DNA from 2 places in the Exiguobacterium sp. K1 genome. Region 1 is predicted to be linked to the other one. Evidence: a T-box and tRNA genes for the amino acid it is inferred to sense, from the RefSeq annotation. Region 1 holds a T-box; the other holds one or more tRNA genes.
What was found. The T-box of region 1 lies ahead of alaS (alanine--tRNA ligase). A T-box ahead of a tRNA ligase gene usually reads a tRNA of that ligase, here a tRNA-Ala.
Positions count from the first base shown of each region.

Region 1 (16,109 bases):
CGAAAGCGTCGTGCCGGAACGGAAAATGTCGCCGGAATTGTCGGATTTGCGGAAGCGGTCCGGCTGACGGCAATGGAACGCGAAGAACAGGTTAAGCAGTATCAACTGTTGCGGCATACATTGCTCGAACGGCTTCGTTCCTCAACGATTGATTTTGAAGTCAACGGGACAGACGGATTGCCGCAAGTCATCAACCTGTATTTCCCGGACGTCGAGATCGAACCGTTTTTGATTATGCTCGACATGCGGGGCATTGCCGTTTCGAGCGGAAGTGCCTGTACGGCAGGGTCGGTCGAACCGTCGCATGTCTTGTCCGCGATGTACGGTGAAAATCCACGGACGAAACAATCGGTCCGAATCAGCTTCGGCCGTGGAAACGACAAGGCGCAAGTCGAACTGCTCGCACAAGGCCTGATAGATGTCGTAAAATCGTTTCAGAACAATTAAGAGGTGAAAACAATGAATACACGCGCAAAAGCACCGGAGGAAACAACGGTCGTCGTCGGGATGTCCGGCGGTGTCGATTCGTCCGTTACGGCTTATTTATTAAAAGAACAAGGATACAACGTCATCGGGATATTTATGAAGAACTGGGACGATACAGATGAAAACGGATTTTGTACGGCAACGGAAGATTACGAAGATGTCATCGCCGTCGCCAATCAAATCGGCATTCCGTATTATGCGGTCAATTTCGAAAAGGAGTACTGGGACAAAGTCTTTACGTACTTCTTGGATGAATATAAACTCGGCCGGACACCGAATCCGGATGTCATGTGTAATAAAGAAATCAAGTTCAAGGCATTCCTTGACCATGCGATGCGCTTAGGGGCGGATTTTGTTGCGACGGGCCATTATGCACGAGCTGTCTATGAAGACGGGGAGCATAAATTATTACGCGGCGTCGATACAAATAAAGACCAAACGTATTTCCTGAACCAACTGTCACAGGATCAAATTGCGAAAGCGATGTTCCCGATTGGGCATATGGAAAAATCAGAAGTGCGGAAAATCGCGGAAGAAGCGAACCTTGCGACAGCAAAGAAAAAAGATTCGACCGGTATTTGTTTTATCGGGGAACGGAATTTCAAACAGTTCCTCAGTCAGTATCTGCCGGCGCAACCGGGTGAAATGCGAACACTCGACGGGACAACGATGGGGCGTCATGACGGTCTGATGTATTACACGATGGGACAACGCCACGGTCTCGGAATTGGTGGAGACGGAGAACCGTGGTTCGTCGTCGGGAAAAACCTCAAAGAAAACATCCTGTTCGTTGAACAAGGGTTCCATAATGAATTGCTTTATTCAGAAGGCTTATATGCGTCTGACATCAGCTGGACGGCATCTATGCCGATCGGGACGGAATTCCGTTGTACAGCGAAGTTCCGTTACCGTCAAACGGATACACCGGTCACGGTTCGTGTCCTCGACGGCGGACGTCTGGACGTCGCATTTGACGAACGGCAACGGGCGATTACTCCCGGACAAGCCGTCGTCTTTTATGACGGAGATGTCTGTCTCGGCGGAGCAACGATTGACGATGCCTACAAAGCAGGTCAAGCATTAACGTATCTTGCATAAGGGAGAGATTGGGATGAATTACAACGAAGTCGGATTCCGACATTTAGAATCCGGTAATTATGAATTAGCGGCTCAAGCTTTTAATGATGCCATTGAAGAACAGCCGAACGACCCGACCGGTTACGTCAACTTGGGGACATTACTCCAATCGATGGACGATGCTGACCGGGCACTCCGGTTTTACGATAAAGCCTTGACGATTGATCCGACGTTCGCCAGTGCCCATTATGCCAAAGGTGCCTTATACTTCTCGGCGGATTTATTGGTCGAGGCGGAAGAGTCGTTACGTCTTGCTTTGCTGCACGGACTCGATGATGCCGATCTCCATTTCATGCTCGGTCTGACGTATCAAAAGCTCGGGGATCCGGTTCGGGGGATTCCGCGTTTGAAACAGGCGACGGAACTGAACGGGGTGGATGTTGAAATCGCCTTCCAGTACGGTCTTGCCCTGGCTCAGAACGAACAGATTGAAGAAGCGGCTGAAATCTTTGAACAGGTCTTATTGCTCGAAGAGACACACACCGATGCCCGTTATAATTATGCCATTGCACTGGCCTTTTTAGGTCAGCAGGAAGCATGTTATACAGAGCTCGAAACCGTTCTTGCCTATCAGCCAAACCATACGCTGGCGCAGGATGCCAAAGCGAAAATGGATGCCTTACTAAAATAACCAGGAAAAAGACTCTGCTGTCGACGGCTTGTGGCAATCGATTCAGCAGAGTCTTTTTTTTAATGGCCGACTTCGCGGACGATGCGTAGTGGCGGACCGGAAAATTCCTCATAGGCTTCATCCATATTTTTCGTATAGAGCTCAATGACATTGTTTTCTGTATCTTTAAAATAAGCCGAGTATTCCTTGTCATTAGACGTCTCTTGTTCATCCCATTCCCGAATCTTGACGTCAATCGATGCACCCCGAAGCAAATCAAGTGCTTCGTTAAATTCGTCTTTCTCAATATAAAAGGCACAATGGACATGAACGCCGCCTTCATCATACAAGCTGTCCCATTCTGTCACGGGAAGGTTTTTGACGGTCCGTTCTTCCATCGTAAAGTCCCGTTTGAGCCAAAGACCGAGACGGGTGTTTCCTCCGATGTACAACCATGTCGCCCAAACCCCATCCTGTTTTTCCTGTTCATGACTCGGCTCTGCATCTTCCGGTGCCCATTGTTCGACGATTGGAATTCCAAGCGTTCCGTTCCAAAAGGCGACGGCCCGGTCCATGTCCTGCACTTCTAAAACTAATTCACATAATCCTGCAATCGGCAGACGTCCCATGTTTGTTCCTCCATTCAGATAATATATGAAGGAATGTTTCCCTCATTTAAAATCCCTTAAACGAATGCTATGATAATAACTGAGTAACGGAGTCCAGAAAGAGAGCAGGTGGAGTGATGGAGCACCCCCATCAAGTAGTCGGTCGTATCAAACGTGTGCTTTTTTCCTCCGAAGAAGAAGCCCATTCCATCGTCCTGATGGCGATCAAGGAAAAAAACTTTGAACTAAAAGAAACGGAGCTTGTCGTTACGGGAACCGGTGTCGGAATCGAACTCGGCGGAACGTATCAAGCGTTCGGACGGTTGATTGATCATCCGCGATTTGGCAAACAACTAAAAGCAGAGTTGATCCGGCGTTCGGTCCCGATGACGAAACACGCTGCCGTCCGTTTTTTGACGAACGGATCGTTTACCGGCATTGGTCCGAAAACAGCGAAAAATATCGTCGATGAGCTCGGTGAAGATGCCATTGACATCATCTTAAAGGACAGTAAAGCACTCGATCGTGTCCCCGGGTTAAAACAGAAGCAGGCGGATGTCATCTTCAGCCGGCTTGCGACCTTATACGGTGTCGATCAACTGATGCTTTTTTTAGCACCGTTTGATGTCACCCCAAAACTCGCAGCAAAGATTTATGCAGCGTACGAAGGGGATGCGATGGCGAGAATTCGTGAAAATCCTTATTCCTTGATGTATGAGGTCAGTGGAATCGGTTTTAAGACGGCCGACCAAATTGCCTCGCACCTCGGACTTATCGGACTGCATCCGGAACGGGTCGCAGCATCCATCATGCACATCCTCGAACAGGAAGCGGGAGAAGGGCATGCATTCGCGACGGTCGAATCCCTGTTACAGCGGGCACCGCGTCTACTTGGCGAGGATCCGGGTGAACGCCTGGAACAAGCCATCGAGCTGTTACTGACGGAAGATAAGGTCAAACTCGAAGAAGGTTGTTTGTATCTGCCGACGATCTTCTATGCGGAAGTCCGGGCGGCAAAAGAGTTGGCCCGTGTCATGGCGAACGGATCCGAGCAGGAAGTCGATGTAGCGACGATTTTGTCAGCCATCGGTCAACTTGAAGAACGGTTTGGTATGGAATACGCCGTTCAGCAACGGGAGGCGATTGAGCTTGCGGTTAAGGCGCCGTTGATGGTTCTGACGGGTGGACCCGGAACCGGGAAGACGACGGTCATCAAAGGGATTTTGCATGCGCTTCAAGAAATACATGATTGGCCGCTTGAAAAAAGCCAGGTCAAGTCAGGTGAAGTCTATCCGTATGTGCTCGTCGCCCCAACCGGACGGGCGGCCAAACGGCTGTCGGAAGCAACGGATGTTCCGGCGATGACCATTCACCGCCTATTAAAATATGACGGAACGAACTTCCAACTGGACGAAGACCAACCGATTGCCGGTAAAGTACTGATCATCGATGAATCGTCCATGATCGACATCTATCTGTTATCGAGTTTGTTACGGGCAGTGCCAAACGGGATGAAGATTTTATTCGTCGGCGACCGTGACCAGCTGCCATCGGTCGGTCCGGGACAAGTCCTTGCCGACTTGATGGATACGGACGGTATTCCAGTCGTCCGACTCAACGTCGTCCACCGTCAAGCGGAAGATTCCTCGATTCTCCGGTTGGCCCACGATTTAAAAAATCGTGTCACTTCGGCTGATTTGCTGGCCCCTTTATCCGACCGTCGTTTTTATTCGCTTGCTCCGCAGGAATCGTTGCGCGGTATCGCGGCTTTTGCCGAAAAAGCACTGGCAAAAGGATATTCGAAGTTTGACGTTCAAATTTTAGCGCCGACGTACCGGGGACAGGTGGGCATCGACGAATTGAATATCGTTCTGCAAAAAGTCTACAATCCGGAAGCGCCGAAAAAACGGGAAGTCAAACAAGGGACACGGATTTACCGGAGCGGAGACAAGATTCTTCAGCTCGTCAACAATGCGGAAGAGAATGTCTACAACGGTGATATCGGTGAAATCGTCAATATCTTTTTCGCAAAGGAAAATGTCGATAAGGTGGATAAAATCATTGCCCGGTTCGATCAGACGGAAGTTGAATATAACCGGAGTGATTGGGATCAATTTACGCATGCCTATGCGATTACGATTCATAAAGCGCAAGGATCGGAGTTTCCGATCGTGTTGATGCCGGTCTTTTTCACCGGTGCCTTCAAGCATTCCCGGAACCTCATCTATACAGCCGTCACGCGGGCCAAAGCCAGTCTGCTGTTGTTCGGAGATCCCCGTGCCTTCCATAAAGCATCACAAGAGGAAGAGCCGCGCCGGCGGACACGGCTCATTGAACGGCTCGGCGGTATGACAAAGACTTGACTGAATGCATCAGATAGGTAATAATCACGGTAGATGAATGGACGCAAAACGTTGATGGAAGATAAGTAAATCGTAATTTTTATGACCAGAGAGAGATGGAATTGCTGGAACCATCTTCATGACGATTCGATTGAAGCTCCTTCCGGAGTCGAGTGCAAACACTTGCGGGTAATCTCCGTTAACGGATTTTTCGAGGTAAAGGGAGCAGTTGTCTTTACGAACGAGGGTGGTACCACGAGAGCGATGCTTTCGTCCCTTTTCAGGGATGAATGTATCGTTTTTTTTGCGTTCAGGACAAATTAATCAATGGGGGTATTTTCGATGAAACCATTAAAACCGTTGACGGGTGCACAAATCCGTCAAATGTATCTCGACTTTTTCCAGTCTAAAGGGCACGCAATCGAACCAAGTGCATCACTCGTTCCAATTGAGGATCCGACGTTACTCTGGATCAACTCAGGTGTTGCTACGTTAAAAAAATATTTTGACGGACGGGTCATTCCGCAAAATCCACGGATTGTCAACGCACAGAAATCGATCCGGACGAACGATATCGAAAACGTCGGGAAAACAGCACGTCACCATACATTTTTTGAAATGCTCGGAAACTTTTCGGTCGGCGATTACTTCCGCGAAGATGCGATCAAATGGGGCTGGGAACTCTTGACGAGTGACGAGTGGTACGGTCTTGATCCGGATCGTCTTTCCGTAACGATTCATCCGGAAGACGACGCGGCACGTCAAATCTGGCTCGAACTGGGTGTGCCGGCCGAGCGCATCATCCCGCTTGAAGATAACTTCTGGGAAATCGGGGAAGGTCCTTCAGGTCCGAACACGGAGATTTTCTTCGACCGTGGACCGGCTTTCGGAGATGATCCGAACGACTCTGAACTCTATCCGGGCGGCGAAAACGAACGATACCTTGAAATCTGGAATATCGTGTTCAGTCAATATAATCATGACGGACATGGCAACTATACAGAATTACCGCGTAAAAACATCGATACCGGAATGGGTCTTGAGCGGATGGCGAGCGTCATGCAGGACGTACCGACGAACTTTGACACCGACCTGTTCATGCCGATCATCCACAAAACGGAAGAAATCAGCGGGAAACGTTACCGCGAAGACACAAAACTGGATGTCGCGTTTAAAGTCATCGCCGACCACATCCGGACGGTTGCCTTTGCCATCGGAGACGGAGCGTTACCTTCGAACGAAGGACGCGGTTATGTCTTACGCCGACTGCTCCGTCGTGCTGTCCGTTATGCAAAAATGCTCGGAATCGAACGTCCGTTCATGTACGAACTCGTTGATACAGTCGGCAGCGTCATGGTCGATTTTTATCCGCAAGTTCCGGAAAAAGCAGATTTCATCAAACGTGTCATCAAAAACGAGGAAGAGCGATTCCACGAGACACTGCATGACGGTCTTGCCATCCTGAACACAGTGGCACAAGCAGCCAAAAATAACGGCGAACATGTCATCAGCGGAGAAGATGCTTTCCGTTTGTATGATACGTACGGTTTCCCGCTCGAACTGACGGTTGAATACGCAGAAGATCACCAGATGTCCGTCGATGAAGAAGGGTTTAAACTGGCGATGGATGAGCAACGGAAACGTGCCCGTGCTGCCCGTGAAGACGGCGGTTCGATGCAACAGCAATCAGAAGTATTGGCAACTTTGACTGTTCCAAGTCAATTCGTTGGTTATACGGACCTTGAGGCGGATGCAAAAATCATTGCTTTGTTGCATGATGGAGAACGAGTGACAGAAGTCGCTGCCGGCGAAGAAGCACAATTGTTGCTTGATGTTACACCGTTTTATGCAGAGAGTGGCGGAGAAGTGGCAGACTCAGGAACGATCACGGGTCCGGATTTCGTCCTCGATGTCAAAGATGTTCAAAAAGCACCAAACGGTCAAAATCTGCATACCGTTGTGGTCCGGACAGGAATTGCTTTAGCAGATGCATCCGTTCATGCCGCGGTCGAAGCATCATCGCGTCAAGCCATCACGAAAAACCATACGGCAACCCATTTGTTGCATAAAGCGTTGAAAGACACACTCGGAACACACGTCAACCAAGCGGGTTCACTTGTTTCAGCGGATCGTCTGCGCTTTGACTTCTCGCACTTCGGAGCAGTGACGGCTGAAGAATTAGCAACAATCGAACAGGATGTCAACCAAGCAATTTGGGCATCACTTGCAGTAGAAATTGAAGAAATGAACATTGCTGATGCAAAAGCAAAAGGGGCAATGGCACTGTTCGGTGAAAAATACGGCGAGACGGTTCGTGTCGTTTCGGCTGGAACATATTCGATCGAACTGTGTGGCGGAATCCACGTCCGCAATACAGCAGAAATCGGTCTGTTCAAGATTGTTTCCGAATCAGGAATCGGAGCTGGCACACGACGAATCGAAGCCGTCACAGGCGCTGGAGCCTATCATGTCATGAACGGTCACCTGCAGACACTCGAGCAGGCAGCACGTGTCCTGAAAACGAAAACGACGGAAGTACCGGGACGAATCGAAGCACTTCAAGTTCAGCTTCGCGAAACGGAACGGGCACACGAATCATTGCAGGCAAAACTTGCAAACATCGAAGCGGCGTCACTTAAAGATGATGTCGAGCAGATCAACGGCGTCCAGGTGCTTGCGAAGCAAGTCGACGTCTCGGATATGGATGCCCTTCGCGGCATGATGGACGAACTGAAGTCAAGTCTCGGTTCGGCAATCATTGTCCTCGGTAGTGCGCAGGGAGACAAAGTCAACCTCGTTGCGAGTGTCTCAAAAGACTTAATCGATCAAGGGTACCATGCCGGTAAATTGATCAAGGAAGTAGCGACTCGTTGCGGCGGCGGTGGCGGCGGTCGTCCGGACATGGCACAGGCCGGCGGAAAAGATCCTGCAAAATTAAATGAAGCTCTTGCGTTTACTTCACATTACGTGCAATCACTGGCATAATAGAGAAGTAGTGTAAATGAAAGAGGTGATTAACGTGAGTCAGATGGATCAAACGATGAAATTTAATTTTCCAGAAGACGATAGCCAGGCGGCGACACGCGAAGTATTGCTGACGGTCTATCATGCTTTAGAAGAAAAAGGCTATCATCCGATCAACCAAATCGTCGGATATCTACTTTCCGGTGATCCTGCTTACATTCCTCGTCATAACGATGCACGTAATATGATCCGAAAGATTGAGCGTGATGAACTACTGGAAGAACTCGTGAAATCTTATCTATCGGAGAGTGGAGACAAAAAATGAAGCGTGCCATCGGACTTGATGTCGGTTCGAAGACGATCGGTGTTGCGGTGAGTGATTTGATGGGCTGGACAGCACAAGGCGTCGAAACCATCAAATGGACAGAACCTGAATACCCGGTCGCCTTCAAACGACTCGAGGCAATTATTAAGGAATACGGTGTCGAAATCATCGTCATCGGACATCCGAAAAACATGAATGGGTCAATTGGTCCCAGAGCTGAGGCGAGTGAAGCGTTCGCGCGTGAAATCGAAACCCAGACGGGCCTTTCGACTGTTCTTGTCGACGAGAGACTGACGACGATGCAGGCAGAACGTATGCTGATCGATGCCGATGTCAGTCGGAAAAAACGGAAACAAGTCATCGATAAGATGGCAGCAGTCATGATCCTGCAATCTTATTTGGATCGGGCAAATCGATAAGGAGGAAATGAGATGTCTGAAGAAAAACGGCAGTATCTCTTTCCTGATGAAGACGGTGGCGAACATCTTTTCGAAGAATGGTACCGTTATGTCAGTGAGCGAACCGGCAAGACCTATTTATTTCTCGAAATGATTGGTCATCCGGAAGAGGGCGCAGATGATTTAATCATTTGTGAAATCGACGAGTTTGGCGAAGGCGAAGATGATTTTGAATTGAGCCTGATTGATGAAAACGATGAGCAGACTTGGGATGAACTTGAGACTGCATTAAAGGAGCGGATGAATGATGCAACAGAATGAACCTACACATTACGTAATTCCCGATGGAGAAGGAAACGAATTTAAATTTGCCGAGCGTTTACGGTATGAAAGCCCACGTTCAAGCAAAACTTACATTTTCCTCGAGCCGGTCGGCGCGGATTATGATGAAGCAGAAGAAGTCGACATCTTCGTTTATGAGTTAGAAGAGTACGGTGACGGCGATGATGACTTTAACCTCGTCCCAATCGCAGAAGACGATGCAGAAACTTGGGATGAAATTGAAGAAGTCTTTAATACATTAGAAGACGAGCTTGACTAAACCGACTCGTGTATAAGGTGGTGTCGTCAGAGCAATGGCTCTTTCGATATCACCTTGTTTTAAGAGAAGAAGGAGGAACCGATGGAGAATGAATGGAAGAAAAATGCTGAAATCGAAAAGAAACGTCGCCGGACATCGCGCCGGATTACGTTAATCATCCTTTCAGTATTGTTCACGATTTTCTTAGTAGCAGGAGCAGCCATCTACATCTTTTTAAAGAGTTCACTCGAACCGGTCAACGAAGAGGCGACGAAGTCTGTCAAGGTTGAGATTCCTTTAGGCGCCGGTACAAGTACGATTTCAAGCATTCTTAAAGAAAAAGATTTAATCGCGAACGAAACGATTTTCCGCTATTATGTCCGCTATAAGAATGAATCGTCATTCCAAGCCGGGACATACACGTTGACTCAAGCGATGACACCGGACGAAATTATCAATGAGTTGAAGACCGGAACCGTCATGAAAGCAGCAGATGTCAAAATCACGCTCCCTGAAGGAATCACGATGGACCGTCAAATTGCCATCATCGCGAAGGCAACCGGTTTTAAAGCTGACTCCATCCGTAAATCTCTGACAGATGAGGCATATATCAAAACATTGATTGAAAAGTATCCGATGCTGACGGACGAAGTAACGAAGCAGGGCGTCCTCTATTCTCTCGAAGGCTATCTCTTCCCGGCGACATACGAATTCGACAAAGGAAAAAGCATCAATCAAATTGCCGAAACGATGTTGGATGAGATGGAAAAGATATATGATGCGAATGCCGATGCTATTAAGAAATCAGGCATGACTTTCCATGAAGTGCTGAGTCTCGGATCCATGGTTGAGCGGGAAGCCGCAACACCAGACGATCGTCGTGAGATTGCCGGTGTCTTTACGAACCGACTGAACGACGGGATGAAACTCCAATCGGATCCAACGGTCTGGTACGGTACAGGAGAAAATACAGCATTGACGACATTAAAGGATTTGGAGAACAATTCGAAATACAATACGTACAAGTATGAGGGGATTCCGATCGGTCCGATTTCAACCGTCAGTGAAGATTCAATTCTTGCCGTCCTTAATCCTAAAAAGACGAAATACGTTTATTTCTTTGCCCGACCACCAAGTGATAAAAATCCACGCGGTCAAATTCTTTATGAGGAAACCTATGAGGAACATCAACGTAATGTTGTGAAGTACAAACCGGAATGGGTCGAATACGAAGCAAGTAAAGAGCAATGAACAGGAGGTTGATCGGGAACGGTATGTTCGTTCCCGGTCAACCTGTTTATGCGCAGAAGGAGTGAATTCCGAATGAATGATTTTACAGCGTATGTCGAAGGGATGATTCGGCCACGTGATCCCTTGTTACAGGAAATGGAAGCATACGCGAAAGAGCACCATATTCCAATCATCGAACTGACGGGATCGGAAGTTTTATTATCGTTGTTGACGTTACAACAACCGAAACGAATTCTCGAACTCGGCACAGCGATTGGGTACAGTGCGATTCGGATGGCTCGCGCCTTGCCGGATGCCCGGATCACGACCGTTGAACGAAATGCGAAACGATACGCCGAGGCCAAGATGTTCATTGAACGTTCGGACGTTGCGGACCGGATTGACATCGTTTTTGCGGATGCAGTAGAATTAGCCGAAACCCTTGAACAGCAATTTGATGCCGTGTTCATCGATGCGGCCAAAGGGCAGTATAAAAAATTCTTTAACGGTTATGGGCGATTGGTGCCAATAGGCGGAGTTTTATATACGGATAACCTATTTTTGCACGGGGATGTCCTGGAGACGGATCCGAAGACGTTTGACCGGAGAAGACGGCGGCTTGTCCGTCTGGTCAAAGAATTTACGGCATGGATGATGGAGCAAGACCAATATGATACGACGATTTTCCCGCTTGGAGACGGCGTGTCCGTCAGTCGGAAAGTAAAGTCGGAATGAATGATGGAGGTACGAATTCAATGCAAAAACCGGTTGTAATTGGTGTGGCTGGAGGAACAGGTTCAGGAAAGACGACGGTCGCACGTTCACTTGTCGACGCATTCCCGAGTGAATCCATCGTCATGATCGAGCAGGATGCTTACTATAAGGACCAAAGTGAATTATCGATGGAAGAGCGCTATCAAACAAACTATGATCATCCGTTTGCCTTTGACAATGATTTGCTGATTGAACACATTAAGGCACTGCGAGAAAATCAGGCGGTTGAAAAACCGGTCTATGATTACGTTGCGCACACACGGGCAACGGAGACGATTCCGCTTGATCCACGTGACGTCATCATCGTCGAAGGTATTTTAGCGCTTGAAGATGAACGTTTACGGGAATTGATGGATATTAAAGTCTTCGTGGATACAGATGCCGATGTTCGGATTCTGCGCCGGATGCAACGTGATATGAATGAACGGGGACGGTCGATTGATTCCGTCGTCGAGCAATATACGAAAGTTGTCCGTCCAATGCATCTCCAGTTTTGTGAACCGACAAAACGGTATGCAGACATCATTGTTCCTGAAGGTGGCGAAAACCACGTGGCGATTGATTTACTCGTCACGAAGATCCGTGCGATTCTCGATTATCGGTCTTCACTTGATCAAAGAGGATATTGATTCCAAAAAAGATGTGAATATACTATACTAGTGGAATAAAAAGGAGCGTGACAAAAATGGCAGAAAAACAGTATTACATGACGCTTGAAGGTAAAGCGAATGTTGAAAACGAATTAAACGAACTGAAGTCAGTCCGCCGTAAAGAAGTTGTCGAAAATATTAAAATCGCCCGTTCATTTGGTGACTTGTCGGAAAACGCGGAATATGATTCAGCGAAAGAAGAACAAGCAATGGTCGAAGGCCGGATTGCTCAATTGGAAGAGATGTTACGCAACGTTGCCATCGTCTCGGAAGATGAGAAGGATATCTCGGTCGTTGGTATCGGGACGACAGTTACATTCTTGATCCTTGAAGACAACGAAGAAGAAACGTATACGATTGTTGGTAGTGCAGAAGCGGATCCGTTCACAGGAAAAATCTCGAACGAATCACCGATTGCGAAAAGTCTGTTCGGCCACAGTGTCGGCGAGCAAGTTTCTGTCCAAGCACCAGGCGGAGATTTCGCTGTAAAAATTACATCAATCAAGTAAATACGAATGAACAGCAGCCGGAGCAATCCGGTTTTCTGTTTGAACGGGGGAAAAAGAGATGCCAATCGCAATTATCGGAGCAATGGAAGAAGAAGTAAACTTACTTCGAAATGAATTATCGGAACGAAAAGATACCGTCATTGCCAACTATCATTTTTATGAAGGATTGTTGAACAGTGTACCGGTCGTCATCTTAAAATCCGGTATCGGAAAAGTGAATGCGGCTATCGGAACGACGTTGTTACTCGATCATTTCAAACCGAGTGCCGTCATCAATACCGGTTCAGCTGGCGGATTCAGAGCCGGTCTGAAAGTCGGAGATGTCGTCGTTTCGACGGAAGTCCGTCATCACGACGTTGATGTGACAGCGTTTGGTTACGAGTATGGTCAAGTACCGGGAATGCCGGCTGCCTATACAGCTGATCCGAAATTGATTGCAACAGCGGAAGCTGTCATTGAACGGATGGATGCGATTCGGGTCGTCCATGGCTTGATCGTGACAGGTGATTCATTCATTCATGATACAGAGCGTTCGAACCTCATTAAAACGAACTTCCCGGATGTAGCGGCAGTTGAGATGGAAGCAGCGCCGATTGCGCAAGTTTGCCATCAATTCGATGTCCCGTTCGTCGTGACACGTTCGATTTCTGACAGTGCCGATGAAGAAGCATCTCTGTCATTTGATGAATTCTTGGAGATTGCTTCGATTAATTCAGCGAAGATGGTCATGGAAGTCGTCCGCACATTAGCTGATTCAGAGTAATCTGGATGACGTAAAGGAAGGTCTCTCAATGGGAGGCCTTCTTTTCTCTTTGACAAAATGTGTTTAACGCTTTATATTAGTACCAGATACTAATTTCAAAGGAGCAATCATATGAATATCGGAATTGTAGGACTCGGTACATCATTACCCGAACATCGGATGACAAATGATGATTTAGCAGCGACACTCGATACGAGTGATGAATGGATTCGGACACGTACAGGAATCGGGGCGCGGCGGATTGCAGATGATGCAGTCGATGTCACGGATTTAGCGACGGAAGCAGCGGAAAAAGCATTAGCAGATGCTAACCTGACAGCAGAAGACATCGGATTGATTGTTGTCGGTACGGCAACCGGACGTGCTTTCCCGTCGACTGCCTGTATCGTTCAGGAGCGGATCGGTGCACTCGGTGCAACAGCTTTTGATATCAGCGCAGCCTGCAGCGGATTCATTTTTGCCCTACAGACGGCTTCGAGTATGATGACGGCAACGGGATCAAAACACGCACTTGTCATCGGAGCAGAGAAGATGTCAAGCATCGTTGACTGGTCAGACCGGTCGACGGCCATCTTGTTTGGTGATGGTGCCGGGGCAGTTGTCCTCGGTCCAACCGAGCAACAAGGATTGAATGCCTTTGAACTGGGCACGGATGGCCGCGGAGCACATCTGTTATTTAAAAACTTGGATGGTCCGATTGAAATGAACGGCCGGGAAGTCTTTAAGTTCGCAGTCCGCAAATTACCGGACATCGTGGAGAAAGTCATTCAAAAAGCGGACGGAACCCTGGCCGAACTTGATTTACTGATTCCGCATCAAGCGAATTTACGGATTATTGATGCAGCACGTGAACGGCTTGGGATTGAAGAAGAGAAAGTAATCGTGACGATTGACGAACATGCGAATACATCTGCTGCGTCAATACCACTTGCACTAGAAGAGGCACGGCGACAAGGAAGATTGTCACCGGGGACGACACTTGTCCTCGCCGGATTCGGCGCAGGTTTGACATGGGGAGCAGCTTACATTACTTGGACTAAAGGGGAGAACACATAAAATGATGAGAAAACGTGTAGTAGTAACAGGTATGGGCGCACTGACGCCAATCGGTAATGATGTCGATACATTCTGGAATGCCTTAAAAGCCGGTGAAAACGGGATTCGTCCGATGGAACGTCTCGATATCGATGAGTATCCGACGAAAGTAACGGGAGAATTACAGAATTTTGATGTAACAGAATTCATTGAAGCCAAGGAAGCCCGGAAAATGGACCGTTTCGTCCATTATTCGCTCGTCGCAAGTATGGAAGCCGTCAAAAATGCTGATTTGGATGTTAAAGCCAATGCTGAACGTATCGGCGTCTGGATCGGATCCGGTATCGGCGGCGTCGAGACGATTGAAAAACAGGCGAAAATCTATTTTGAACGGGGCCATCGTCGTGTCAGCCCATTCTTCATCCCAATGATGATTCCAAACATGGCGAGTGGCCAAGTTTCGATTTATACAGGCGCAAAAGGACCGAATAACTGTTCCGTCACTGCATGTGCTTCCGGTACGAACGCGATTGGTGAAGCGTTACGCGTCATTGAACGCGGTGACGCGGACGTCATGATCGCCGGTGGAGCAGAAGCACCGATTACCAATCTTGCATTTGCTGGTTTTTGTGCCAATAAAGCGATGTCGACGAACCATGATCCAAACACGGCAAGCCGTCCGTTTGATGAAGGCCGTGACGGATTCGTCATGGGAGAGGGTGCCGGAATCCTGGTACTTGAAGAGTATGAACATGCAATCGCCCGCGGTGCCAAAATCTATGCAGAAGTCAGCGGATACGGATTAACAGCCGATGCTTACCATATCACAGCACCAGATCCAGACGGTGACGGCGGAGCGCGCGCAATGGCGATGGCGATTAAAGATGCAGGTATCGAACCGGTTGCCGTTCAATACATCAATGCACACGGAACGAGTACACCGATGAACGATGTGTTAGAGACGAAAGCAATTCATACAGTCTTCGGCGAACATGCTGAAAAATTAGCCATCAACTCGACGAAATCGATGATTGGTCATTTGCTCGGCGGTGCCGGTGGAGTGGAAGCCATCGCAACGATTAAATCGTTGCAAGAGCAAATCGTTCACCCGACGATTCATTTGGAACAACCGAGTGAAGGGTGTGATCTCGATTACGTACGCGAGGGAAGCCGGTCATGGGATCTTGAGTATGCACTCAGTAACTCTCTTGGATTCGGTGGTCATAATGCTTCACTTGTCTTTAAACGATATCACGCATAATCTTGTGCGGAATAGAAGCAGAAAAGCGATTTAACGGTTCGGATGACCGTTAAATCGCTTTTTTTATATAAAGAAATTCTGCTTTATTTTATAAAAAACAAAATAAAAATCTAAAAATTCCACTTATTTTCAAATTGTTTTGAAAAAATATTTAGAAAAATCGGATAAAAGGTTTGCAAAATTATCAGAACATTGTAAACTATTTGTAACGAGAGGTTTTGGTCGAATAAAAGTTACGACTTTTTTTTTCGCTCAAAAACCTTAGATTACTAGCTTTGGAAATTTTAGGGGGGTCATCGTATCATGAAAAAGAAAAGTTTTGCACTGGCTACATCTGTAGCCCTCGTTTCAAGCGCGTTCCTCGCAGCTTGTTCGACGACTGATTCAAATGACACATCATCGGGCGACAAAGGTTCGGACAAGAAATCAAGTGAGCA
Region 1 is NZ_JAOTIT010000001.1:255,419-271,527, forward strand. Features, by position in the region: gene N7U64_RS01210 (cysteine desulfurase family protein) at 1-447, shown strand, start outside; gene mnmA (tRNA 2-thiouridine(34) synthase MnmA) at 460-1,584, shown strand; gene N7U64_RS01220 (tetratricopeptide repeat protein) at 1,598-2,254, shown strand; gene N7U64_RS01225 (VOC family protein) at 2,314-2,862, opposite strand; gene N7U64_RS01230 (ATP-dependent RecD-like DNA helicase) at 2,979-5,204, shown strand; T-box leader at 5,247-5,464, shown strand; gene alaS (alanine--tRNA ligase) at 5,526-8,168, shown strand; gene N7U64_RS01240 (IreB family regulatory phosphoprotein) at 8,203-8,472, shown strand; gene ruvX (Holliday junction resolvase RuvX) at 8,469-8,891, shown strand; gene N7U64_RS01250 (DUF1292 domain-containing protein) at 8,904-9,191, shown strand; gene N7U64_RS01255 (DUF1292 domain-containing protein) at 9,175-9,471, shown strand; gene mltG (endolytic transglycosylase MltG) at 9,553-10,701, shown strand; gene N7U64_RS01265 (O-methyltransferase) at 10,774-11,415, shown strand; gene udk (uridine kinase) at 11,436-12,083, shown strand; gene greA (transcription elongation factor GreA) at 12,140-12,613, shown strand; gene mtnN (5'-methylthioadenosine/S-adenosylhomocysteine nucleosidase) at 12,672-13,376, shown strand; gene N7U64_RS01285 (beta-ketoacyl-ACP synthase III) at 13,488-14,432, shown strand; gene fabF (beta-ketoacyl-ACP synthase II) at 14,434-15,672, shown strand; gene N7U64_RS01295 (peptide ABC transporter substrate-binding protein) at 15,976-16,109, shown strand, end outside.

Region 2 (16,109 bases), on a different contig from region 1:
CACTGGATGATGTTCCGGCGATGTAAAAATCGTCGACCTGTTGCAACTCAAGATCGCAGTTCGCCAGCAACTCAGCATCCTGCTCATAGCCATGGTTGATGATGACTTCGTCAATCTCAAGCGCCACCGTCTCGCTTGTTGCACAATCAATCAGTTCGACCGAGGCGATCCGGTGATGGTCGTCACTCGCAACCAGCTTATGGATTGTCGTATTGAGCAGACAAACGGCGGAACTGTTGACGAGCTGTTCGACTTGCGCCTCGTGCCCTGTAAAGCAGTCTTTCCGGTACGTGACGTAAACTTTTTTCGCGACCGGTTCGAGCTCGTTCGCCCAATCGATTGCCGAGTTACCGCCGCCGGAAATAATGACGGTTTTATCCTTAAACCGTTCAATCGATTTGACGGTGTAGTTCAAGTTCGACACTTCATAGCGTTCCGCACCTTCGATTTTCAGCTTCTGCGGGTTAAGGATCCCGCCTCCGACGGCAACGATGACCGTCTTCGAATAGTGTACCGTTCCCGATTCCGCCTCTAGCACGAAGTTACCGAACACATCTTTCGTGATCGAGATGATTTTTTCATTCAGATGAACGGTCGGATTAAATGTCAGTCCTTGTTCGACCAGCTGTTCCATCAGCTTTGCACCGGTAATGGGTGGCTGACCCCCGACGTCCCAAATCATCTTCTCCGGATAGACGTGAATCTTTCCACCCAGTTCTGCCTGATATTCGATCAATTTCGTCTTCATTCCGCGTAGTCCACTATAGAAAGTAGAGTATAACCCGGCCGGGCCTCCACCAATTACCGTTACATCGAACAATTCCTGCTGTTCCATCTCGCTCACTCCCTCACGATTCGATACGACTGATTATCATTCTCATTTCCAATGATAACGTGAACATGTCTTGAAGACAAGAAAAAATGTTGACAGCGTTTTTATGGAACTGGTATGGTTAGTTGGACGATAGTGATAATCATTATCAATGAAAACAGTTTTAAACGAAAAGGAGTCTGTGCATATGGTACGTCTAGCAACAGAAGAAATCAGCATCGGTTACGGAGATCGTACCATCGTCAAAGACTTGACGGTTCAGATTCCCGATCGGCAAATCACGACGATCATCGGGGCGAACGGTTGCGGAAAATCAACGTTACTGAAGGCGATGACCCGGATCATCCCCCACCAATCGGGGCGTGCGTTACTCGACGGTCTCGATATCGCGAAGGAAAGTACAAAACTGCTTGCCCGGAAAATGGCTATCCTGCCACAGACACCGGAAAGCGCAAGTGGTCTGACGGTCGCAGAGCTTGTCTCATACGGTCGCTTTCCCTATCAGAAAGGATTCGGACGTCTGACGAAACATGATTACGAAATCATCGATTGGGCACTCGAAGCAACCGACACAATGGCATTCAAACATCGTCCGGTCGACGCTTTATCCGGCGGTCAACGGCAACGGGTCTGGATCGCGATGGCCCTTGCCCAGGAAACGGACATCATTTTTCTCGACGAACCGACCACCTATCTTGATCTCGCCCACCAGCTGGAAGTCCTCGAGCTGCTGGAACAGCTCAACCGGACGCAAGGCCGGACCATCGTGATGGTGTTACACGATTTGAATCAAGCGGCACGTTTCGCCGACTACATCATCGCCATGAAAGACGGTGAAGTCGTTAAAGCCGGAACGTGTGAGGAAGTCATCTCAAAAGACGTCCTGAAAGATGTATTCCATATCGATGCCGAAATCGGTCGTGATCCGCGCACGAATAAACCGATGTGCGTCACCTATAACTTAATTAAGGGAGATTGAATTCATGAAAAAACTGCTATTACCGGTTCTTTTATTGTTGACGCTTGTGATTGCCGCCTGTGGCAACACGGAGAAAAAAGAAGAGACATCGTCCGCTGATACAAAAAAAGAAACGATTACCTATAAATCCGAAAACGGAGACGTCGAAGTACCGGCGAATCCGAAACGTGTCGTCGTCCTCGCCGGTTTTGCCGGAAACGTCATGGCGCTCGACGTCCCGCTCGTCGGTGTCGACTCATGGTCTAAATCAAATCCGAAGTTTGATCTGAAAAACGTCAAAGAAGTTTCAGAAGAAAACGTCGAAAAAGTCATCGAACTCAATCCGGATCTCATCATCGGTTACAACACGACAAAAAACATCGACAAATTCAAAAAAATCGCACCGACCGTCACATACACATACGGAAAAGTCGACTATTTGACGCAACACATCGAAATCGGTAAATTGCTCAACAAAGAGCAGGAAGCACGCGACTGGGTCAAAGACTTCAAAACACGTGCTGCGGACGCCGGAAAAGAAATCAAAGCCAAAATCGGTGAAGACAAAACGGTTTCCGTCATCGAAAGCTTCGACAAACAGCTCTACGTCTTCGGCGACAACTGGGGCCGCGGTACAGAAATCCTCTACCAAGAGATGAAATTGAAAATGCCTAAAAAAGTCACGGAGATGGCGTTAAAAGATGGCTATTACGCGTTATCACCTGAAGTTCTGCCGGAATATGCAGGCGACTATCTGATCTTCAGCAAAACAGCGGAAGCAGATAACTCGTTCACAAAAACGGACACGTACAAAAACATCCCTGCCGTTAAAAACAACCACGTCTTCGAAGTTGATTCAAAAGAGTTCTACTTCAACGATCCACTCACACTGGAACGTCAACTGGAGTTCTTCAAGAAAAATTTCCTTGGCGCGTAACGTATACTAAAGGAGGGAGCCTCATCGCTCCCTCCTTTTTTGGATTCATACCAACTGGAGGCGATATCCGTGTCATCCGCTCGACTGCCTTTTGGCTTAAAAATTTCATTCGGACTCATTCTGTTCGTCATCATGTTTTGGCTATCGATGACGTTTGGTGCGGCTGATACGACGATCCGCGAAGTCTGGAACGCCTTGACGTTTGGTCCGCTCAACGATAAAGCAAAAATCATTCAGGAAATCCGGCTGCCGCGTGAACTGGCAGCGATTCTCGTCGGGGCCGCCCTCGGCATCTCCGGGGCGATCATGCAGGCGATGACCCGCAATCCGCTCGCTGACCCCGGTCTGCTCGGTTTAACAGCCGGTGCCAATGCGGCGCTTGCCCTGGCACTCGTCTTCATTCCCGGTATCAACTACTACGGCATCATGCTCGCCTGTTTCCTCGGGGCAGCCCTTGGCGCTGCACTCGTCTTCGGCATCGGTGCTTCCCGAAAAGGCGGCTTTTCGCCGCTTCGGATCGTCCTTGCCGGCTCCGCGATTTCCGCCTTCCTGTATGCGATCGCGGAAGGAATCGGCATCTATTTTAAAATTGCTCAGGACGTCTCCCAGTGGACGTCAGGCGGTCTCGTCGGGACGACATGGGGACAGCTTCAAGCGATCACGCCGGTCATCGTCATCGGTACATTGATTGCACTGATTTTCTCACGGCAGTTGACGATTCTCAGCCTGTCGGAAGAAGTCGCACTTGGTCTTGGTCAAAACATCATCCGGATCAAAGCCGTGTTGTACGTCGTCGTCATCCTCCTGGCCGGTGCCGCCGTCGCGTTGGTCGGGAACATGGCCTTCATCGGTCTGATGATTCCGCATATCGTCCGCGCCATCGTCGGAACCGATTACCGGTATATTCTGCCGATGACCGCTGTGTTCGGAGCGACGTTCATGCTGCTTGCCGATACAATTGGCCGAACGCTGTTTGCACCGTACGAGACACCGGTCATTGCGATCGTTTCGATGCTCGGACTGCCGTTCTTTTTATTGATCGTCCGTAAAGGAGGTCACGTTTTCTCATGATGGAAACTCGTTTACGTCGCCGTCAACGCTTGATCTTTTTACTGTTAAGCCTGTTATTGCTCGGTACGATTGTCGTCGGTATCGGTCTTGGTCCGGCTTCTCTCTCTTACGATCGCCTTTTGCCGACCCTGCTCGGACAAGGCTCGTTCAAAGAAGACTTTGTTTTATTTTCACTCCGTCTGCCGCGGATTGTCATCACGCTGCTCGCCGGGATGGCGCTCGCCTTGTCCGGTTCGATCCTCCAAGGCATCACACGCAACGAACTGGCGGATCCCGGTATCATCGGAATTAATACAGGAGCCGGGGTCGCCGTCGCCATCTTCTTCCTCTACTTCCCGGTGGATGTCGGCTCATTCATCTACGGCTTACCGGTTGCGGCATTCTTAGGTGCTTTAGTGACCGCTGTCGCAATTTACGCACTCTCGTACGACCGGAATCGCGGCTTACAACCGATCCGGTTGATTTTGACCGGTGTCGGTTTCTCGATGGCCTTGTCCGGCATCATGGTCATTCTGATTTCTTCAACGAAACGTGAAAAGGTCGATTTCATCGCCAAATGGCTGGCCGGTAACATCTGGGGAACGGACTGGACGTTTGTTTATGCCTTACTGCCGTGGCTGATCGTCCTGATTCCGTTTACACTGTACAAAGCAAATAAGCTCAACCTGCTCGCCTTAAACGAACCGGTTGCGATCGGCGTCGGCGTCTCGATTGAAAAGGAACGGATTCAACTGTTGCTGACGGCCGTTGCCTTAGCTGCGTCCGCCGTTTCTGTTACCGGCGGGATTTCCTTCATCGGTTTGATGGCGCCGCACATCGCCCGGGCGCTCGTCGGTCCCCGTCATCAATGGTTCCTGCCGATTGCACTGTTGATCGGCGGCTGGCTGCTTGTCTTGGCGGATACGATCGGACGCAACATTGCCGGTCCGGATGGTGTGCCTGCCGGAATCGTCGTTGCCCTGATCGGTGCTCCGTACTTTATCTATCTGCTGCTGAAAAAGTAACGACAACAAAAAAACGAGGTCCGGATATTTACTCCGCTCCTCGTTTTTTGTTGTTCAATATTTAACCCGCCGCGCTTCCCGTTCCGCAAGAATCAGCTCGCGTTCTGATAAATGCGTCGGATCAAGTCGTTTGATCCGGGAATCGACGAGACGGTCGAGTGACAAGACAGACAGTAAAAAGACCAGAATCGGTCCGATCAGCGCTGGTCGCGACACATACGGAATCAAGAACTGGGACGCCACAACAAGTAAAAGCTCGGTAATTGTAATGACGATATACGGCAATCCGAGATGATCCCAGACTTCCATCCGGTCAAATCGTTTCGTGAAATAACGGTACTTCAACAAGCGGACCGTCCATTGGTAGCCGAGGACAGGAATCAGTAAAAAGTAATGCATCGAGACTTCGGCGAAGTTTAGATCATCTGCCAAAAACAAAAAGACGACCAACACGAGTAGAAAAAATACCGTCTGAACACGCCGGGCACGTTTCGTGAAGCGCAGATAATCAAGTGTTCGTTGCTGTTTGGTATTGTCCATTCCCTGACCTCCCCTACCGTCGTTTCATTCCGTCATGTCTGTCCCATTCCATTTCAATCCCGTCACCGGTCTGATACTGATATTCGTTCCCTTTCGCTTTCAGCCTCACCGGTTTAAGCGTTTGACTGTTTTGAACAGTACGGTCGGTCCATCTTTGAAATTGTAGGATAGCTGAAATCCATAACATTAACGGGAACAGATAACCCATATGTCCAAGATGCGGTGCAATGAATGCAGCACCCATTAGATAGACCGCTTCCAGTAACGTTACGCCGCCGAACACAAAACCGATTTTCCGGCTGGCGGTATGACGTTGCAAGAAGAAGAATTGAATCGCTCGTTGAAACCCGTTATAGACAAACAACGGCACAAGTATCAAAACGCCGGACCCCATTTCCGTTAACGGCAGGCTTCTTGAAAACAAAACGATCGTTAAAAATAAGCCGGCAATGACGTAAGTCCGCAGACGACGGCTGACGGTCGTCCATTTCTGGTATGTGCTCAATCCTTCTCTCATCTGTTCACCCCTTTTTTCTTCACTTCCGGTACTGTTCGATTTCCCGCATCGTCACAAAAGCAGGATCAAGATGTTTGGCACCGCGATTTAATTTGGAAACAAATAAGCTGATTACAAGCACCCAAATCAAAATCATCGTAAAAGAAACATCTGCATACTGAGGAAAGATGTATCCCACATAGAATAAAATCATAGGGACAAGATATCCAATCATCGAGGCGCGACCGACTTTTAAAACGGTCTGTTCATATAAATCAGTTTCCAAACGTCCCTTTAAAATGCGTAGACGCATGATTTCCCGGACGACACCTGCGAGACAAAGTACCGTAATCGAAAATAACGTAAACAGTCCCGTTTTCCAAAAATCCGGAATGAACCAGCCGATTAAGGCAAACAATAAAACCGGAACCGGAATCAGATGTTGAAGTTTTTTAAGCGGCGGTCCGAGCAGATTTAACCGTGTATTTTTTTCAAGCAATGTATTCATTTGATGTTAGCTCCTACTTTATACATTTTTGTATACTTCCTGATCACTGACAAAATCCGGATCATCGCGCCGAATCCGGCGTTTAAACCACCATTCAGACACCACGTAAATCGGGATCAGGATAATCAGAATCGTCCCCCAGATCTGCCAAAACGACAAATCCACCGTCAGTATCAAAAGGATGGCAAAAGTAACACTCAACACAACGTTTTGGACAAGCCAAAATTGCCAGTATGTCGTTGCTAGTTCTTCACCAACGTACGATTCAAGAATCTGGCGTTTTTTGACTTGATAACGCAGATTGGATCCAAGGAAAGCAACCGGAAACAACAGCGTCAGCAGAACCGAATCAAACCATGTCATTAAAATCCCGATCCCCATCAAAAGTAGAACTGTCCATAACCACCTCGTTCCTAATAGGTCTTTCTCCATGTAAGCTAGCGTCAATTCATGTAACCGTTCGTCCCGTGCCGTGCGCATGATGTTCTCTCCTTTAGCTGTCATTCTTCCAGGTCCTTTACGTGCTTATGCACTTCCTGATCACTGACGAAGTCAGGATCTCCCGACCCCGCCATCTTCTTAAACAGCCAATCGGTCGCAAAATAAAGCGGAGCGAGAATCAAGATTACCCAAAACGTAATCTTCCATAAAGACAGTCCTTTCGTTTCGAGTACAACCAGGAGCAATGAGCCATATAACACAATCTGAATTCCTAGCCATAGCATCGTTTGTGTCATGATCTGATCTTTGGAAAGATACCGTTCTAAAATCCTGCGTTTTTCCAGCTGAAACGGAAGATCAAAAATCAGATAGACAAGCGGCAACAGACCCAAATAAAGGGCGGAATCCATCGTTTCCGAAAAAATGCCGAGCGTCGCCGCCACGGCAGCCATCAGCCAGCCGTTTTTTTGCAGTTGACTCTTGTCGATATAGGCAAGCGTCAGTTCATGTAACCGTTCGTCCTTTGCCGTTTGCATCTGACTTTCCTCCTTCATCCCTGCTGAATCTCTGTTTCACTGATATAAGTCGGATCAATCTGTTTGGAGCGGTAGATCAAGAAACGCCGGCAGAGCCAGTAAAACGGGATGACGAAAAGACACAGTCCAAGCAAAAAGGTCGTACCTGACCGATTGGCCGTCAGAAGAATCAAGACTGCGAGCGCTCCGTATTGAAACACTCCGACGCCGACATGAAGACGAAACAGACGGTCTGCTGATCTTTGGGAGGTGTGACGGGCAACGATTTGAAAACGCCGGCGTTGCCTCACGACATCATATATGCAATAGAGAATCGGAATAATCAAAGCAAGGACAGGTTGTTCCATCAGCTTGCTGGCAAACAAGAAGAGTGCCAAGACGCCCCACAGTTTAGCGGTCGTCCGCTGATGCATATGTTGATAGAGTTCCCGTAATTCCATCTGGACTGTTATCGCTTGCATACAGACACGTTCCTTTCCGTTGGTTCTTACTGTAATATACTTACATTTTACCGGTTATGTTTCAAAAAAAAAGAAACTTCCAAAAAGAAGTTTCTAGGCTGAGACTTGGATGATTAGATAGATGACACTGTATGCAACGATGGCGAGCGGAATCATGGCGACGCCGATCAACCAACCGTTCTTATCCCGAATCCCGAGATAAAGGACCAGGCAACCGACGATAAAGGCGATGAGTGTAGTAAATGGATTCATAGGAGTTCCCCCTCAAGAAAAATAACCTATTCAGAAATTTCCCCTTCCCGGAACTTGATAAACACTAAAAGCATTTCTGCAACACACTGGACCATAAAATAAAAACAGTGTCGCTTCCGGCAGACATCCACCGGAACCAACACTGTCTTCCACTCCTTATTTCTTCGTGATGACGACTTTCTTCTCGACGACATGGCCGCCAAGGTCTTTCAATTTCAAGTTGTAGACGTTTTTACCTTTTTTCAAGGTAACGGTCTTGTTGATTGTTTTCTTAAACGCACGCATTTCATACGGTTCTTTGAACGAACGGCGGTATTCGGCGTTACCGTTCAGATCAAAGCGTAACTCATCGTAGTTGTCGCGCAGGACAATCGTCATTTTCGCTGTTTTCGTTTTGCTTGAAACGGTTTTTGGTGCTGTCACGCGGATTGTCGGACGCTCCGAATCGATGATGACCTGACGGCTGAAGGCAACACGATTGCCTTTTCCATCATAGGCTTCGACTTTAAACGACTTCACACCATCCGTCGTATACGTGATGTCATGGCTGAATGCATAGTGTTGTTGAACAGCATCCCAGCGTAATTTAACAGCTTTTCCGTTGATTTTGAATGATTTGATGCCGGACTCATCGGCGACGTTTCCTGAAACCGTCACTTGTTGTGATGTCGTTAAGCCGAGTGCTTCCGGTGTATCAATTTGAACACTTGGAACGGTTTTGTCGACACCTGAAGTGTTGACGTTTTTCTTCACGCTGTTACCCGCATAATCCGTTACAACGAACGTGACTTTCGCGCGGCTTGGCAGATCCGTCAGCGTGTAATTTTTAACAGATGGAGCAAGCGGCTCTTTCAAGACACTTTTTCCGTCGACCAAGATATCAAATGACGCGACACCCGTTCCTTGGTCACCAGCTGTCCAAGAAACTGCTTTTTTGTCAGCATCCCATTTGACAGTTGCTGCCGGAACTTTTGTATCGATGTAGATCGGGAATAACGCCGTCTGCCATTTCGCATTCGGATAATCGACGACCGATTTGACTTGGTAGTAGTACAGACCATCTTTGGCTTTTGCACCATTGACCGTTCCATCCCACGCGGCATTCGTGACCGGTGTGTAACCGTCTTCCGATCCGCCGTCATAATAGTTTTTGATGACATCCGACTGCGTTTCCAGTTTACGGAGTGTTGTTTTGTTGCGGTCAAGAATCGAGTACTCGACCTTTTTCGCATTCCGTAAGAACGACAGGATCGGGAAGGCCTCATCGGCACTGCCGTCTCCGTTCGGCGAGAACGAGACTTTTTCTTTGACGACGTCGCCTGCAGCATTCGTTCCGAGGAAGTTGTAGTTATCCTTCACTTCTGTCGCAAGACCTGTGATGCCGTAGAACGTGTTTTCATCGTACAGTGGTGCATCGACGATCGGTGCTTTGTCCCATGCTCCTTTGAAGCCGACATAAGGAACCGTCAATTCAGGATTTTTGCTCTTCGTATCCATCAGACGGACGAAACCTTCGACGAAGTAGCCGTTTTTGAAGATGGTTTCAAGAGGCGCACCGTTTGCCCAATCGACTGTATCTTTTAGATCCACTGTGACATTGACTTTCGTCGTACTCTTCGCGTTGATCGAAACCGAGCTTGCTTTCTTTGAGCCGACCGTGAAGGAAATCGGGAACGTCCCTTTGTTCGCGTCGACCGCATCGACTGTACCTTTTTTGAAGATTCCGTTGGCTTCAAGCAGATTCTGCCCTTGAACAGCGAGATCCGATTGGACCGTTCCGGCCAGTTTGTACGTCAGTTTTTCATTGCTGTAGTTCTTCAAGTCGAGCGTAAAGCTGAACTTGTCGCCAACTTGTTTCAAGGCCGCTTTCCCTTCACCTGACTTCGTTTCTGTCACGACGACCGGTGTTTTCATGGCTGCATGCAAGTCCATCAGTCCGGCTCCCTCACGACGTGGTGAGTAGTAGTTGCCGGTCTTCGCTTCCTGATTGTACTTTCCTGAATCCAGTTGCGGACGGGACGTGTTCATCAAAATGGTCTTCGCGAGTTTAACGCGTGTCGCGCCACTGACTTTGAAGTCTTTATCAATACGTTGCATAACGAGTGCTGTTCCGCCGGCAACGTGTGGTGCTGCCATCGAAGTCCCGCTCATGACGCCATATTCATTGGCGTTGAGAGTGGAGTAGATTTTTCCGCCCGGTGCCGTGATTTCCGGTTTGAAATCAAGATTCGGTGTCACACCCCATGAGGTGAAATCAGACATTTCTCCTGCGACCGGGTTTGGTGTCGAGACGGCTTTCCCGTCAAACGTCACCGTCAATGCTTTACCTGCTTTTGCTTTCGCTTCGAGCTCGTTACCGTCTGCGATGCTCAACGAGACGAGTGGAATCGTCGGTTTATTGAGCGCCATGCTGACATAATCACCGTGCTCGACACGACCGCGAACGATGACGCCGGCTGCTCCTTGTTTTTCAGCTTCCGCTTGAATCATCGCGTAGTTAAAGTTACCGTTCCGGACGACGAAGACGACTTTATCTTTGACGTCTTTGTCCGCATAGTTCGGTTCACTGCCGTCACCGACATACACGACATCCATCTTCTCTTTATCAAAGACCGCAATTGGATTCGGTGAATCTTGTTTTTGGTAGGCCAGGTAACCGGCATCCTGTCCGTCAACCTTTAATGCCATACCTTCGAGTGTCAATTGTGTGTTTTCAACAGACGCAACTTGAAGCGACTCGCTGATCAGTCCAGGTGAACCGACGACTCCGACATCCGGATTCGACGCGTACGGGTTTCCGGCTCCGCTTCCGGCGAATGCCGAGTTTCCGGCCGAAATCGCACATAAAATCCCGTTGTTCATCGCATTGACGATCGCTTTTTGTTCCGGATCATCTTTTTGGACGAACGATGCCGTTGAACCAAGACTCATGTTGATGACATCTGCGCCGAGCGCAATTGCATCGTCGATCGCTTTAATATAAATATCACTGAATGTCGACGGCATCCCCGGGTCATTGCCGAATACTTTCATTGCGAGCAGTTGTGTCTCCGGTGCCACCCCTTTAATCCCGCCGTTCGTTTCATCGCCGTTGGCACCCACCGTACCGGCAACGTGCATCCCGTGCATCGAAGCGCCTGGTCCGAGGTCACGGATTTCACTGTCATGATCGGCATAGTTATAACCGTACGGGACTTTTTCCGTAAAGTAGTTTCCTTTTAATCCTTTTGACGCTTTAAAGCCTTCGACTTTTGACGACGTCAAATCAACTTTCGTCTCCGGACTGAGGACCATATCCTTATGGGTCGGATCGATTCCCGTATCGATGACGGCAACGATGGTGCCTTCCCCTTTATAGCCGTAATCCTGCCATGTTTCTTTTGCATTGACCATGTCTTTACTGTGTAACATGTTTGGTGTTGCGCCTTTTTCGACTTCCGGACGCGCATACTCATGTGCAATATGTACGGTTTTGATGCCGCTTAACTTTTTCAACTCTTTGATTTCACCGTATTTGACTTCACCGCTGAAACCGTTCAGGACGGTCGTGAAGCTTTCTTTATAGGAAACCGCAATGTCTTTTTTAGCAATCGCTGCTTTGACTTCTTTTTGTTTATTGACGATCTGATTCTTGAGAATGATTTTTTCCGTATTGCTTAACGTACTGTAGCGTTTATTCTGTGCCTGCGCATGTTCAATCGCGGCTTTTTGATCGAGTTCGACGACAATCCGTACTTTTTCGTTTTGGCTGTATGACTTTTCCTGACCCGCTTTTTTCAGTGAGAGTGCTTGTGGCTTTTGTACATCCACTTTTTGTGATGATACATTTCCCTCAGCATGAACTAGGCTGGAAGATGTCATGAGGGCTGCCGCCATCAGAGCAATCTTCTTTTTCTTCATTCTTTTTCCTCTTTTCCAAAAATGTAATGTGGAACAAAACCTATTAAACAAAAATTCTGTATTTTTAGTTTAATTAATTTTCTCTTAATATACAATTTAAATTTGGAGTATTTTAAAAATAATTGTTGGTTTATGGCATATGAACCAATTAACATCCTTCATTTACCTTTTATCAAAAGAAACCTTTTTTCTGAAGACACAAAAAAACCCCCGGTTGCCCAAGGGTTTTCAAGTAAAGCGATATGGAGACTATCGGGCTCGAACCGACGACCTTTTGGCTGCCAGCCAAACGCTCTCCCAGCTGAGCTAAGCCCCCGTGTGTTTCTATAATGAGTATAACCATTGCTGTTCACTTTTTCAATATAAAATTAGACCGCTTACAAAAAAATCTCCTTCACCTTGCGGGTAAAGGAGAATCTTCTATTATTTGTTCAACTCACGCATCATATCCGCCTGTCGTTCGAGTTCAGCCTCCTGCTCGAGAATCAGCACTTTTTTGTACGTCCGTGCCGAAATCAGGATACTGATTTCATATAACACGAACAACGGAACAGAAATCATCAAGTGCGAGGTGATATCGGGCGGTGAGATCAACGCCGCGATCACGAACAGCGCAAAATACGCATACTTCCGATTCTTCCGCATGAAGAACGGCGTCACGAGTCCGAGCCGTGTCAAAAACATCGTCACGACCGGCAACTGGAACAACAGACCGAACGGAATCGTCAACCGGATCAGAAAGCTGAAATAGTTCTCGACCCCGATGACCTGTTCGATTCCGAGTTCTTGCCCGAGTTCCGTCGATACTTCGAGTAAAAACGGTAACAGCCAAAAATAAGAAAATGAAATACCCGCAAGGAATAAGAAAAACGTCACGGGAATATACGTCAACGTCGCTTTTTGTTCTTGGTCGTGCAGACCGGGACGGATGAATGCCCAAAGCTGATACATCCAAAACGGGGACGCCAAGACGATTGCGATGATGAACGCAAGATTCAGATATAACATCAGTGGATCAACAACGTTAAACGCATTCAGCCCGATTCCGAGTTCCTTTAAGTCGGCCTGTAAGAAACGGACGAGCGGCCGGACGAGCGGAAAGGCTGCGATAAACATGACCACTACAATGATGAGCGACCAGATGATCCGCTTACGCAGTTCATCTAAGTGCGATGTCACACTCTGTTCTTGATCGATCGCCATGATTCACTCACTTCTCTTTCATTTCGTCCTTTTTGTCCTTATCATCTTCCATGATGCCGTTCGTTGCGCTCTTGAACTCTTTTAACGTTTGACCAGCGGCGCGGCCGAGTTCCGGTAATTTCTTCGGTCCGAAGATGATTAAGGCGACGACACCGATCAAAGCGATGCTCCCCGGTCCAATACCAAGTGTTAACGGGATTAAGTTTTCCATTATGATTTCACTCCTTCAGCTGATTGCGAATAATGCTTCATAAAATACACGAGCGACTGCAGCTCGATTGACAAATCGATGTGATGCACCCGAACGTGGGCCGGTACATTCAACCGGGCCGGTGTAAAGTTCAAAATGCCGGTCACACCATACTCAACTAACTCATCTGCCACTGACTGGGCGAACTGAGACGGTACCGTCAAGATGGCGACATCGACATTGTTCGCTTGGATTTGTTCTTTCATATCCGAGACGTGATAAATTGGAACGTCCTGCGTCGTCGTTCCGACCTTGTCCTCATCGGCGTCAAACGCGATGACGATACGAGTACTATTATTCTTTAAAAAGTTATAATTTGCAAACGCCGTTCCGAGATGTCCGACCCCGATTAAGGCGACATTCGTGACCTCGTCTTGGTTGAGTGTCTTTCGGAAAAATGTTAACAAATGTTGAACATTATAACCGTACCCTTTTTTCCCTAACGCCCCAAAGTAGGAAAAGTCACGACGGATCGTCGCGGAGTCGACTTTGACCGCTTCGCTGAGCTCTGCTGACGAGACGCGCAACTTGCCGGAGTTATAAAGACTCTGGATAAAACGATAATATAACGGCAGCCGTTTCGCCGTTGCTTGTGGTATTTTTGTGTCTGGCCCATTCATACTGCAGTTCCCCCTTCGGCCACGTTCTGACGTGGCACCCAAATCAATGCAAAGAATTCTACTCCCCTTGATTGTAAACCACTTCACATAGAGTAACAAATATTATATTCGGCAGGATTTTTCGTGATAGACTAAAGGGTGGAAGGATGGATGGATATGATTCTCTTACAAGTAAACCAACTCTCAAAATCATTCGGCGTCGAGCCGATTTTAGACAATATTAAACTCGAAGTACAGGAACGGGACCGGATTGCCCTCGTCGGACGAAATGGTGCCGGAAAATCGACACTTTTAAAAATCATCGCCGGGGAGCTGTCACATGACTCGGGCGAGATCATGAAAAGCAAGGAAGTCCGGATCGGTTATCTCGCGCAGGACAGCGGACTCGAGTCGAACGAATCAATTTGGAACGAGATGCTGACTGTTTTTGAGCATCTGCAGGATCAGGAACGGGCACTTCGCCGGATGGAAATTGAAATGGGCATGGAACACATTTTAAATGATCCGGCCGCTTATGACCGTCTCCTTAAAACGTACGACCAGGCACAACACGACTTCTCGGAAGCCGGCGGCTATCAGTTCGAAGCCAATATCCGCTCCGTCTTACACGGGATGCGCTTTTATCCGGACGATTATTCCCGACGGATTCAGACGCTTTCCGGTGGACAGCGGACCCGGCTCGCCCTCGCGAAGATGTTGCTGCAGGCACCGGAACTGCTGATTCTCGATGAGCCGACCAACCACTTGGACATCGATACACTGTCCTGGCTTGAAAGTTACTTGTCCGGTTACCGCGGCGCTGTCCTGATCGTTTCCCATGACCGGTATTTCCTCGATCAAGTCGTCAACGTCGTCTATGAATTGTCCCGGAACGTCTCCCGGAAGTTTACCGGTAATTATACGAAGTATCTCGAACAAAAAGCGGCGCTCTACGAACAGGAAATGAAACAGTTCGAACAGCAACAGGAAGATATCGCGAAGATGCAGGATTTCATCCAGCGCAACATCGCCCGGGCAACGACAACAAAACGGGCGCAAAGCGTCCGCAAACGTCTTGAAAAGGTCGACCGGATCGACCGGCCGGACGGTGACGAACGTAGTACGGTTCTGTCATTCCCGATTGAAAAGCAGAGCGGCAATGATGTGCTGCAGGTCAACCAACTCGCAGTCGGCTATGAAGAAGCCGTCTCGAAAAACATCACGTTCCGTCTGCAACGCGCGGAATCACTGGCGCTCGTCGGACCAAACGGAATCGGCAAGTCGACACTACTGAAAGTGCTCGTCGGCCGTCTGAAACCGTTATTCGGAGACTACCGGTTCGGAACCGGTGTCTCAATCGGTTACTACGATCAGGAGCAGGCGGAACTGAATGACCGCAACCGGGTCATCGATGAAATTTGGAATGAATGGCCGTTGATGCGCGAACAGGAAGTCCGGTCTGTGCTTGGTCAGTTCCTCTTCAGCGGAGACGACGTCTTTAAGCTCGTCCATGAATTATCCGGCGGAGAACGCGGACGCCTGGCGCTCGCAAAACTGAAGTTACGCAAAACGAATCTGCTTGTCCTCGATGAGCCGACGAACCACTTGGATCTTGATTCGAAGATGGTCCTCGAGAATGCCCTCGTCGACTACGAAGGGACCCTGCTGTTCGTTTCCCACGACCGCTACTTCATTGACCGCGTCGCGACGCGTGTCATTGAAATGAGTTCAGACGGTGTGACCGATTACCTCGGTGACTACTCGTATTACATGGAGAAAAAAGCCGAGAAAGAAGAAATCGCCCGTCTTGAAGCGGAAGAAGCGAAAGCAATCAAAGTCGCGTCGACGAAGACGATTGACAAGGAAGCCCAAAAAGAAGCACGTAAGAAGAAACAGCAACTCGAACAGCTCGAGCAAGAGATCGAACGGTTGGAGAACCGGTCGGTTGAAATCGAACAGCTGTTGTGTGAACCGGAAATCTTTAATGATATTCCGAAAGCGACCGCCCTGTCGGCAGAACGTGATCAGATCGACGTCGATTTGCTTGAGCTGATGGAACAGTGGGAGTCGTTTCACTGATGCGATCGAAAAGTTATCTGATCAATCTGATCCAAGGATTAT
Region 2 is NZ_JAOTIT010000002.1:433,368-449,476, forward strand. Features, by position in the region: gene N7U64_RS07460 (NAD(P)/FAD-dependent oxidoreductase) at 1-835, opposite strand, end outside; gene N7U64_RS07465 (ABC transporter ATP-binding protein) at 1,020-1,811, shown strand; gene N7U64_RS07470 (iron-hydroxamate ABC transporter substrate-binding protein) at 1,816-2,727, shown strand; gene N7U64_RS07475 (FecCD family ABC transporter permease) at 2,797-3,798, shown strand; gene N7U64_RS07480 (iron ABC transporter permease) at 3,795-4,802, shown strand; gene N7U64_RS07485 (hypothetical protein) at 4,857-5,342, opposite strand; gene N7U64_RS07490 (hypothetical protein) at 5,356-5,859, opposite strand; gene N7U64_RS07495 (hypothetical protein) at 5,879-6,346, opposite strand; gene N7U64_RS07500 (hypothetical protein) at 6,365-6,826, opposite strand; gene N7U64_RS07505 (hypothetical protein) at 6,847-7,323, opposite strand; gene N7U64_RS07510 (hypothetical protein) at 7,338-7,784, opposite strand; gene N7U64_RS07515 (hypothetical protein) at 7,878-8,036, opposite strand; gene N7U64_RS07520 (S8 family serine peptidase) at 8,193-11,936, opposite strand; tRNA gene N7U64_RS07525 (tRNA-Ala) at 12,180-12,252, opposite strand; gene tatC (twin-arginine translocase subunit TatC) at 12,360-13,139, opposite strand; gene N7U64_RS07535 (twin-arginine translocase TatA/TatE family subunit) at 13,147-13,350, opposite strand; gene N7U64_RS07540 (redox-sensing transcriptional repressor Rex) at 13,350-14,009, opposite strand; gene N7U64_RS07545 (ABC-F family ATP-binding cassette domain-containing protein) at 14,166-16,067, shown strand; gene N7U64_RS07550 (hypothetical protein) at 16,067-16,109, shown strand, end outside.
Region 2: it has a tRNA-Ala gene. The T-box ahead of alaS (alanine--tRNA ligase) is inferred to sense a tRNA for this amino acid. The anticodon was not compared.